DNA from 3 places in the Brachybacterium sp. SYSU DS0246 genome. Region 2 is predicted to be linked to each of the others. Evidence: predicted binding sites of a transcription regulator. Region 2 holds the regulator's gene; each other region holds the start of a gene.

Region 1 (3,272 bases), on a different contig from region 2:
GCACCGGAACCCGCGGCTGATCCCGACCGGCCGCGCGAACCGGGCCGGCAGGCGGGCCGGGCCGGCTCAGGATTGGAGCCAGCATGTGCACAGCTGGCCCCTATATAGCGCTATCGGTGCACATGGTGGCTCCAATTCGCCCGCACCTGCGGTAGCCCCGCCCGACCGGCCGCTCCGTCCGCCCCTCTTCACCTGCCCGTCACCCGCGGTGGCTACCGTGCCTCCATGCGCATCCTCCACCTCAGCGACACCCACCTCTACGGCGACCCGGCCGCTCGCCACTACGACCGCATTGACACCACCGCCGCCCTGCACGGGCTGCTCTCGCGCTGCCAGGGTCTGACCGGCATCGACGCAGTCGTCCACACCGGAGACGCCTCCGAGGACGGCACCCCGGCCAGCTACCGACTGCTGCACGAGATCCTCGATCCCTTCGCCGCCGCCCTGGGCGCCCCACTCGTGGTGGCCATGGGCAACCACGACGTCTCCGTCGCGTACGGCGAGACCATCGCCCCGGGTGACCGGGGCGCGACCAGCCAGGATCGCGTCGTCCGCCTGGAGAACGGGGCCCGCATCGTGGTGCTGGATTCCAGCATCCCCGGCGCGGGGTACGGGCATCTGGAGGACGAGCAGCTCCAGTGGCTGCGCGGCGTCCTCGCCGAGCCCGCGCCGGGCGGCACCGTGCTCGCGATCCACCATCCGCCGCTGGTCGCCGCCACCACGCTGCTGCGGGGCCTGGACCTCGACGGCCTCGACCAGCTGGCGAGCGTGCTGGCGGGCTCCGACGTGCGGATCGTGCTCTCGGGCCACTACCACCACGAGATGACCGCTGCGATCGCGGGGATTCCCGTGCACGTGGTCCCGGGCATCACCAACGTGGTCGACCCGGTCACCGCCGGGGATCACGAGCAGTCGCTGGCGCAGTCGGGGATGAGCATCGTCGAGCTGGGGGAGGTCCCGACGGACGCGCCGCGGGTGGTCACCTCCGTGTTCCCCAACGCCGGAGACACCCTCGCCGACATGAGCGTGCCGGTCTACGACATGGGGCCGGAACAGGTCTCGGCGATCCTGGAGGCCGCCGGCCGGTGAGCCCGTCCGCGAGGCCCCGCGGGTGTCGCCCCGGAGAACCCGTCCGCGAGACCCCGCCGTGCCCGGGACGGCCCCGGTTTAGCACTCGCCTTGCACGAGTGCCAGCTCGGTCCTAGAGTTGGCGTCGTTGGCAGTCGAAGGCCGAGAGTGCCAGAGACTGTCAGTCAGGAATCTTCCCCGGTCGGCACCGCGACGACGACCGGGATCGAGGTTCCTGGAACCCCGAACTCACAGAGTCATCTCTTCATGAAGGAGTGAGCCGCCATGTCGGTCTCCATCAAGCCCCTCGAGGATCGCGTCGTCGTCAAGCCGCTCGAAGCCGAGCAGACCACCGCTTCCGGTCTGGTCATCCCGGACACCGCGAAGGAGAAGCCCCAGGAGGGCGAGGTCGTCGCCGTCGGCGCCGGTCGTTTCAACGACAAGGGCGAGCGCGTGCCCATGGACGTCAAGGAGGGCGACAAGGTCGTCTTCTCGAAGTACGGCGGCACGGAGCTGAAGTACGGCAACGAGGAGTACCTGGTCCTCGGCGCCCGTGACATCCTCGCCATCATCGACAACTGAGTGAACTGAGGCCTGGAAACTCATGGCAAAAGAGATCATCTACGACGAGGAAGCGCGTCGCGCCCTCGAGCGCGGTGTCGACAAGCTCGCCAACACCGTCAAGGTCACGCTCGGCCCCAAGGGCCGCAACGTGGTCCTGGACAAGAAGTGGGGCGCGCCCACCATCACCAATGACGGCGTGACCATCGCCCGTGAGATCGAGCTCGAGGATCCCTACGAGAACCTCGGCGCTCAGCTCACCAAGGAGGTCGCTACCAAGACCAACGACGTGGCCGGTGACGGCACCACCACCGCCACGGTCCTGGCCCAGGCGCTCGTGCACGAGGGCCTGCGCAACGTCGCCTCCGGCGCGGCTCCGGCCGCTCTGAAGCGCGGCATCGAGAAGGCCGCCGAGGCGCTCTCCGAGAAGCTCGGCGACATCGCCATCGAGGTCGAGGGCAAGGAGCAGATCGCGAACGTCGCCTCGGTCTCCAGCCAGGACCGCGAGATCGGCGAGCTGCTCGCCGAGGCGTTCGACAAGGTCGGCAAGGACGGCGTCATCACGGTCGAGGAGTCCTCGACCACCGCGATGGAGCTGGACTTCACCGAGGGCATGCAGTTCGACAAGGGCTACATCTCCCCGCACTTCGTCACCGACGCGGATCGCCAGGAGACCGTCCTCGAGGATGCCCACGTCCTGCTCGTCCAGAGCAAGATCTCGGCGGTGGCGGATCTGCTGCCGCTGCTGGAGAAGATCGTCGAGGGCGGCAAGCCGCTGTTCATCATCGCGGAGGACGTCGACGGCGAGGCACTGTCCACGCTGGTCGTCAACAAGATCCGCGGCACCTTCAAGGGTGCGGCCGTCAAGGCTCCCGCGTTCGGCGATCGCCGCAAGGCGATGCTGCAGGACATCGCGGTGCTCACCGGCGCCCAGGTGGTCACCTCCGACCTCGGCCTGGACCTCAAGACCGTCGGCACCGAGGTGCTCGGTCAGGCCGGTCGCGTGGTCGTCACCAAGGACTCCACCACCATCGTGGGCGGCGCCGGTGACGAGCAGGCCGTGGCCGATCGTGTCGGGCAGATCCGCTCCGAGATCGAGAACACCGACTCCGACTGGGATCGCGAGAAGCTCCAGGAGCGCCTCGCGAAGCTCGCCGGTGGCGTGTCCGTGATCAAGGTCGGCGCTCACACCGAGGTCGAGCTCAAGGAGAAGAAGATGCGCATCGAGGACGCGGTCTCCGCGACTCGTGCGGCCATCGAGCAGGGCATCGTGGCCGGTGGCGGCAGCGCCATCGTCCAGGCCGCTGCGGCTCTCGAGAGCGACCTCGGCCTGACCGGCGACGAGGCCGTCGGCGCGCGCGCCGTCACCCGCGCGGTGGTCGAGCCGCTGCGCTGGATCGCCGAGAACGCCGGCTTCGAGGGCTACGTCGTCGTCGAGCGGGTCAAGGAGGCTCAGGTCGGACACGGCCTGAACGCCGCGACCGGCGAGTACGTCGACCTCGTGGCCGCGGGCATCATCGACCCGGTCAAGGTCACCCGCTCGGCGCTGCGCAACGCGGCGTCCATCGCGGGCATGGTCCTGACCACCGAGACGCTCGTCATCGAGAAGCAGGACGACGAGGACGAGTGATCCAGGACTGACC
Region 2 (3,272 bases):
TGGAGCCGGGCACCAGGTGGTCCACGAGGATCCCGAGCCTGCGGCCGGCGGACGGCCCGAAGTCCTGGACCCGCTCGACGAGGTTGTCGGCGCCTTCGAGCTGCTCCACGACGATGCCCTCGATGCGCAGGTCATGGCCCCACACCTTCTGGATCAGCTCGGCGTCGTGGGTGCCCTCGACCCAGATCCGCGACGCGCGCGCGGTGCGGGCCTTCGCCCCCTCGACGTAGACCGAGCCGCTCGCGGAGCGCTTGCGCACCGGGGCCTGGCTGCGCGGCGCGGGACGGGTGAGCACGACCGGCTTGCCGTCGATCATGAAGCCGGGGCCCAGCGGGAAGGTGCGGCGCTTGCCGCGGCCGTCCTCCAGCTCGACGATCAGCTCACCGGCGATCTTCTCGACGCGGGTGATGGCCCCGGTGAAGCCCGTCGAGGCCTCCTCGACGACGAGGTCGCGCTGCGCGGCGACCTCACGGGCCACGGGGCGGCGGCGATGATGAGCGGGCGGACCGGAGGAGAGCACGTCGGAGCCGTACCGGTCAGGGAAGCGATCGGATGCTGCAGGCACGCGCGACACCGTACACCGGTGGCGAACACCTCCCTGCGAGCCCCGCCGGGGACGCGTAGGATTGGCACTCGGCAACGGTAGGTGCCAGCCTCGCTCCCGGTGGTCCGTCGGCGTCCAGGAGCCCGTCGGCCCGCGAGCGGCTCGAGCACCGGCCGGAAGCCGACATCGAGATCGAGATGTCCGTACGCAGAGCAGGAGGTGAGGGACACGGACGCCCGGAAGCTGCAGATCCTCGGCGCGATCGTCGAGGACTACGTCTCCACGCGTGAGCCCGTGGGCTCCAAGTCCCTCCTGGAGCGGCACGAGCTCGAGGTCTCCGCCGCCACCGTGCGCAACGACATGTCGGTGCTGGAGGAGGAGGGGCTGATCCATCAGCCCCACACCTCGGCCGGCCGGGTTCCCACGGACAAGGGCTACCGCGCCTTCGTCGACCACGTGGCGACGGTCAAACCGCTCTCGGCCCCTGAGCGCCGGGCCATCCAGACCCTGCTCGAGGACGCCGGCGACGTCGAGGAGCTGCTCGGTCGCACGGTGCGGCTGATGGCTCAGCTCACCCAGCAGGTGGCGATGGTCCAGTACCCGGCGCGCCGCCAGGCCCGGATCCGTCATGTCGAGCTGGTCAAGGTCGCCGAGTCCCTGCTGCTGATCGTGCTGATCACCGAGTCCGGCCGCGTCGATCAGCGCACGGTCCCGGTGCTGGCCGCCCGGCCTGCCGAGTTCTACGTGGATCTGCGCGACCAGCTGAACCGCTATATCGCCGGCCGCGAGGTCACCGATCTCGAGCGGCCCGTGGCAGACCTGCTGGAGGTCACCCCGCACGCGGACAAGGCCTCCGTCGCGGAGGTGACCGAGGCGCTGTCGGCCCTCGCCGCCACCCGCGCCGAGGACCGCATCATGCTCGCCGGGACCGCCAACATCGCCCGCTCCGCCGAGGACTTCGCGCGGGATGTGGAGCCGTTGCTGGACGTTCTCGAGGAGCAGCTGGTGCTGCTGCGGCTGTTCACCGAGATGCACGCCTCGCCGGGGTCCGTCGAGGTGCGCATCGGCTCGGAGCTGGAGGACCAGGTCCTCCAGCAGGCGGCTGTGGTTGGCGCCGGGTACGGTGCCGGCTCGCACCTGGCGATCCTCGGCCCCAGTCGTATGGACTACGTCAGCGGCATCTCCACCGTCCAGGCCATCGCCCGGTACGTCTCCCGCTATCTCGAATGACCCGCGCGTGCGCGCACGCCTCGCACCGCGTTCCCGACCGCAAGCACCCACCGCCCCGCGCCCGCTCGCCGCACGCCGCGGCCCCCGGACGCCCCGACTCCCCGGTAAGGATCCTTCACCGTGAACGATGACTACTACGAGCTCCTCGGCGTCTCCCGCGACGCCTCCACCGAGGAGATCAAGAAGGCGTACCGGAAGCTCGCCCGCACCCTCCACCCGGACGTGAACCCCGATCCCGAGGCCTCCGAGCGGTTCAAGAAGGTCTCCCAGGCCTACGAGACGCTCTCGAACCCCGACAAGCGCCGCCAGTACGACATGGGCGGCGGCCCGGGCATGGGTGGCGGGTTCCCCGGCGGCGGTGGCGCCGGATTCGACTTCAACGACATCTTCGACATGTTCGCCGGCGCCGCCGGCATGCGCGGCCGCGGCCAGGGTCCGGTGCCCCGTCAGCGCCGCGGCGGCGATGTCCTGCGCCGGGTCAAGATCGACCTGCGCGACGTCGTCTTCGGCACCGAGGAGGAGGTCACCTTCCGCACCGCAGTGCGCTGTGAGCGCTGCGACGGCTCCTGCTGCGAGCCCGGCACCAGCCCCACCCGCTGCACCGCCTGCAACGGCAGCGGCCACGTCCAGCGCGTCGCCCAGTCGTTGCTGGGCCAGATGGTGACCATGGCACCGTGCCCGACCTGCGAGGGCCACGGCGACGTCATCGAATCCCCGTGCACCGCCTGCTCGGGCCACGGACGCACGCCCGCTGAGCGCAGCGTGACCGTGCGCATCCCCTCCGGCGTCGAGAACGGCACCCGCATCCAGCTGCGCGGCGAGGGCGAGACCGGTGAGGCCGGCGGTCCTGCCGGCGACCTGTTCGTCGAGCTCGCGGTCAACGAGCACGAGATGTTCGAGCGCGACGGCGACGACCTCGTGGTGACCATGTCCGTGCCCATGACTTCTGCCGCCCTGGGTGCGACGATCCCGCTGGAGACCTTCGACGGCACCGAGGAGATCGACGTCAAGCCCGGCTCCCAGCCCGGCGAGGAGATCACCCTCAAGGGCCTCGGGGTGACTCCGCTGCGCCGTGAGCGCCGCGGGGACATCCGCGTCGTCCTGGACGTCTCCGTGCCGACCTCGCTGAGCGACGAGGAGAGGGAGCTGCTCGAGCAGTTCGCCGCGATGCGGGGAGACGAGAGCACCCGCCGCCGCGGCCACGGCCCCTTCGCCAAGCTCCGCGACCGCCTGCGCGAGTTCTGAGCCGGCGCCGACGGGAGAGGTGAGCGCCCATGCCGACGACCCCGCCCGGCTTCCTGATCCTCGATGATGCCCTCGCCGCCGCCCGCGCGGGTGAGGCGCTCACGCTCGACGGCGACGAGGGCCGGCACGCGGCAAAGGTGGCCCGCATCGGCGTGGGCGAGCAGGTGCTGCTCACCGACGCCCCCGGCCGGCAGGTCCTCGCCGAGGTGACCGTCGCGCACAAGGACGCCCTGGAGCTGGAGCTGCTGGCCGA
Region 3 (3,272 bases), on a different contig from region 2:
CTCGCCGGTGGCGGCGTTGAGGCCGTGGCCGACGGGCAGGTTCTTGACCTTCTCGGCCACGACGCCGCCCTCGAGACCGCCGTTGACGGCGATCTGCTTGAGCGGGGCCTCGACGGCGACCTTGACGATGTTCGCGCCGGTCGCCTCCTCGCCGGTGAGCTCCAGCTTGTCGAAGGTGTCCTTGCCGGCCTGCAGCAGCGCCACGCCACCACCGGCGACGATGCCCTCGTCGACAGCGGCCTTCGCGTTGCGCACGGCATCCTCGATGCGGTGCTTGCGCTCCTTGAGCTCGACCTCGGTGGCCGCGCCGGCCCGGATGACGGCCACGCCGCCGGCCAGCTTCGCCAGGCGCTCCTGGAGCTTCTCGCGGTCGTAGTCCGAATCCGAGTTCTCGATCTCGGTGCGGATCTGGGAGACGCGGCCGGCGATGCGCTCGGCGTCGCCGGAGCCCTCGACGATCGTGGTCTCGTCCTTGGTCACGACGATCTTGCGAGCCTGGCCCAGCAGGTCCAGCTCGGCGGTCTCCAGCTTGAGGCCGACCTCCTCGGAGATGACCGTGCCGCCGGTGAGGATCGCCATGTCCTCGAGCATCGCCTTGCGGCGGTCACCGAAGCCGGGAGCCTTGACGGCCACGGACTTGAAGGAGCCGCGCAGCTTGTTGACCACGAGCACCGCGAGGGCCTCGCCCTCGACATCCTCGGAGATGATCGCCAGCGGCTTGTTGGACTGGATGACCTTCTCCAGCAGCGGCAGCAGGTCCTTGACCGAGGAGACCTTCGAGCTGAGCAGCAGGATGTAGGGATCCTCCAGGACCGTCTCCTGGCGATCGGAGTCGGTGACGAAGTAGGGCGAGATGAAGCCCTTGTCGAACCGCATGCCCTCGGTGAGCTCCAGCTCGAGGCCCATGGTGTTGGACTCCTCGACCGTGATCACGCCTTCCTTGCCGACCTTGTCGAGGGCTTCGGCGATGAGCTCGCCGATGGCCGGGTCGGCCGCCGAGATGGCGGCGGTGTTGGCGATCTGCTCCTTGGTCTCGACCTCGTGGGCCTGGGACAGGAGGGTCTCGGAGACCGCGGCGACGGCCTTCTCGATGCCGCGCTTGAGCGCCATCGGGCTGGCGCCGGCGGCGACGTTGCGCAGGCCCTCCTTGACCAGGGCCTGGGCGAGGACGGTGGCGGTCGTGGTGCCGTCACCGGCGATGTCGTCGGTCTTCTTGGCGACTTCCTTGACGAGCTCGGCGCCGATCTTCTCGTAGGGATCGTCGAGTTCGATCTCCTTGGCGATCGACACGCCGTCGTTGGTGATGGTGGGGGCGCCCCAGGACTTCTCGAGCACGACGTTGCGGCCCTTGGGGCCGAGGGTGACTCGGACGGCGTCGGCGAGCTGGTTCATACCCCGCTCGAGGCCGCGCCGGGCCTCCTCGTCGTAAGAGATGAGCTTGGCCATTGTGGAATCTCTCCCGTGTGGTGTGGTGTCCACCCGACCCTCGTGCCCGCGACGGACGGCACCCCACGCCGTGTTCATGTCCCACGGCGCCGGATCCCTCACGGGGCCGGAATGTTGGTGGCCGGCGAAGCAGCGGACTGCTCCCCGGACAGGCTCACGACTCTCGAGGGCGGCCTCGCCGATCGGCGCTGTCACTCTCGATCATCGAGTGCCAGATCATCATAAGCACTCCGACCCGGAGAGTGCTAACCCTGGGCGGCTTCTTCTGGCAGCGGAACCTCCGGGGAGTCCATTCGCCCGACGATGCAGAACGCGCGCCGCCCTCCCGGATCGGGGGTCGACGCGCGCCCTGCATGCGTGAGAGGCCTTCGGCCTGCGGGATTCAGCCCTCGCCGCCGCCGTCCTCGCCGCCGCCGTCCTCGCCCTCGGCGTCCGCGCCGGGTTCGTCGACAGCCACGAAGGTGATGCGTGCGTCGTACTCATCGCTCTGACGGGCCTCCCCGGCACCGACCTGCTGGGCGAGCGCCTGCGCGCTCTCGGCGTCGGCCTCGTCGCGGTAGAACACGACGGGCTCCTCCTGCGTGTTGTCCGCGGTGGCGACGCCGACCTCCGTCCATCCCTCGCCCTCGAGGGTCTCCTCCCAGGTTCCGGCCAGCCCGTTGATGCCGCCGGCATTGACGACCAGCACGGGAGTGGACAGATCCGGCTCCGGGGCCGGCTCCTCCTCGGTGGTCGCCTCCTCGCCGTCGGCAGGGGCCTCCTCGCTGGACTCGCTCGCGGCGGGTGTGGTGGGGTCCTCGGCCCGCTCGTCCCCGTTGCCGCCCATGCCGCCGATGAGGAAGAGCAGCACGACCAGCATCACCACGGCAGCGCCGATGATGATGATGTAGAGCAGGTTCTGGCGCCAGAACGGCTCCTCGGCGCGGTGGGCGCCGTGGAAGGAGGCGCTGTCCGCCTCCTCGTCGAAACGGTCCGGCGGGTAGGGATACTGGGAATCAGCCACGGCCCCATTAAACCTGCTCCGGGCGGCAGGTTGTCGGAGCACACGCCCCGCACGTCGGGTCAGCACGGACCCGCCTCGGCCCGGGTCGGTCCTCGCTCAGGCCACGCGATCGGCGCCGCGCGCAGGGGCGGCGCCGTGCTCGGAGGTGCGCTGCGAGCGCAGCCGGTTCACCAGTGCCGGGGCCGCCCTCAGCGCCGCCGGCTCGTCGAGCAGCGTGTTCAGCCTCACGTAGTAGCCGACCTTGGAGATCCCGATCTCCTCGCGGATCGCGCGCTCCTTGGAGCCGACGTAACGGAAGGTCCGCGATTCCAGGGCGAGGATGCGCTGATCCAGGTCCGACAGCTCCGAGGAGGCGGTCGGCGGGGCGTCCTGCGAGCCCTGACGGGCTTCGTCGGGCTCCGCAGAGGCGTCGTGGTCGGAAGGCATGGACCGACAGTACGGCTCCCGAGGCGCCGGTCATCGGCGGCGCGCCGCACCCCTGGCGAGGATGGAAGACTGGTCACATGCCGCAGCCGCTCACCGAGATCATCAGTGCCGATTGGGCCCGCGAACTGTCCCCGGTGGAGGACCGGATCCATGCCCTGGGCGAGTTCCTGCGCGCCGAGGTGGACGCCGGCCGGGGATACCTTCCCTCCGGCGACCGGGTGCTGCGCGCCTTCACCCGCCCGATGGCCGACGTGCGGGTGCTGATCGTCGGCCAGGATCCCTATCCGACGCCGGGACATCCGATCGGCCTGTCCTTCGCCGTCGAGCGCGATGTGCGTCCGCTGCCCCGGTCGCTCGCCAACATCTACGCCGAGCTCGAGGACGACCTGGGGATTCC

Evidence for each region. The regulator HrcA, encoded in region 2, represses chaperone genes, less so after heat shock. The targets are predictions, from matches to a motif close to TTNGCACTCGNNNNNNNCGAGTGCNAA.
Region 1: a site for HrcA is predicted at 1,168-1,194, ahead of groES (co-chaperone GroES). Genes of this name have one in related genera too.
Region 3: a site for HrcA is predicted at 1,635-1,661, ahead of groL (chaperonin GroEL). Genes of this name have one in related genera too.

Annotation. Positions count from the first base shown of each region.
Region 1 covers NZ_JBZXYT010000044.1:13,920-17,191, reverse strand. The annotation lists partial or broken gene AC5020_RS16075 (hypothetical protein) at 1-20, shown strand, start outside; gene AC5020_RS16070 (metallophosphoesterase family protein) at 226-1,089, shown strand; gene groES (co-chaperone GroES) at 1,354-1,650, shown strand; gene groL (chaperonin GroEL) at 1,673-3,259, shown strand.
Region 2 covers NZ_JBZXYT010000004.1:29,846-33,117, forward strand. The annotation lists gene AC5020_RS02875 (DUF3097 domain-containing protein) at 1-574, opposite strand, end outside; gene hrcA (heat-inducible transcriptional repressor HrcA) at 764-1,774, shown strand; gene dnaJ (molecular chaperone DnaJ) at 1,895-3,019, shown strand; gene AC5020_RS02890 (16S rRNA (uracil(1498)-N(3))-methyltransferase) at 3,049-3,272, shown strand, end outside.
Region 3 covers NZ_JBZXYT010000008.1:48,980-52,251, forward strand. The annotation lists gene groL (chaperonin GroEL) at 1-1,446, opposite strand, end outside; gene AC5020_RS05555 (LytR C-terminal domain-containing protein) at 1,829-2,449, opposite strand; gene AC5020_RS05560 (DUF3263 domain-containing protein) at 2,546-2,875, opposite strand; gene AC5020_RS05565 (uracil-DNA glycosylase) at 2,953-3,272, shown strand, end outside.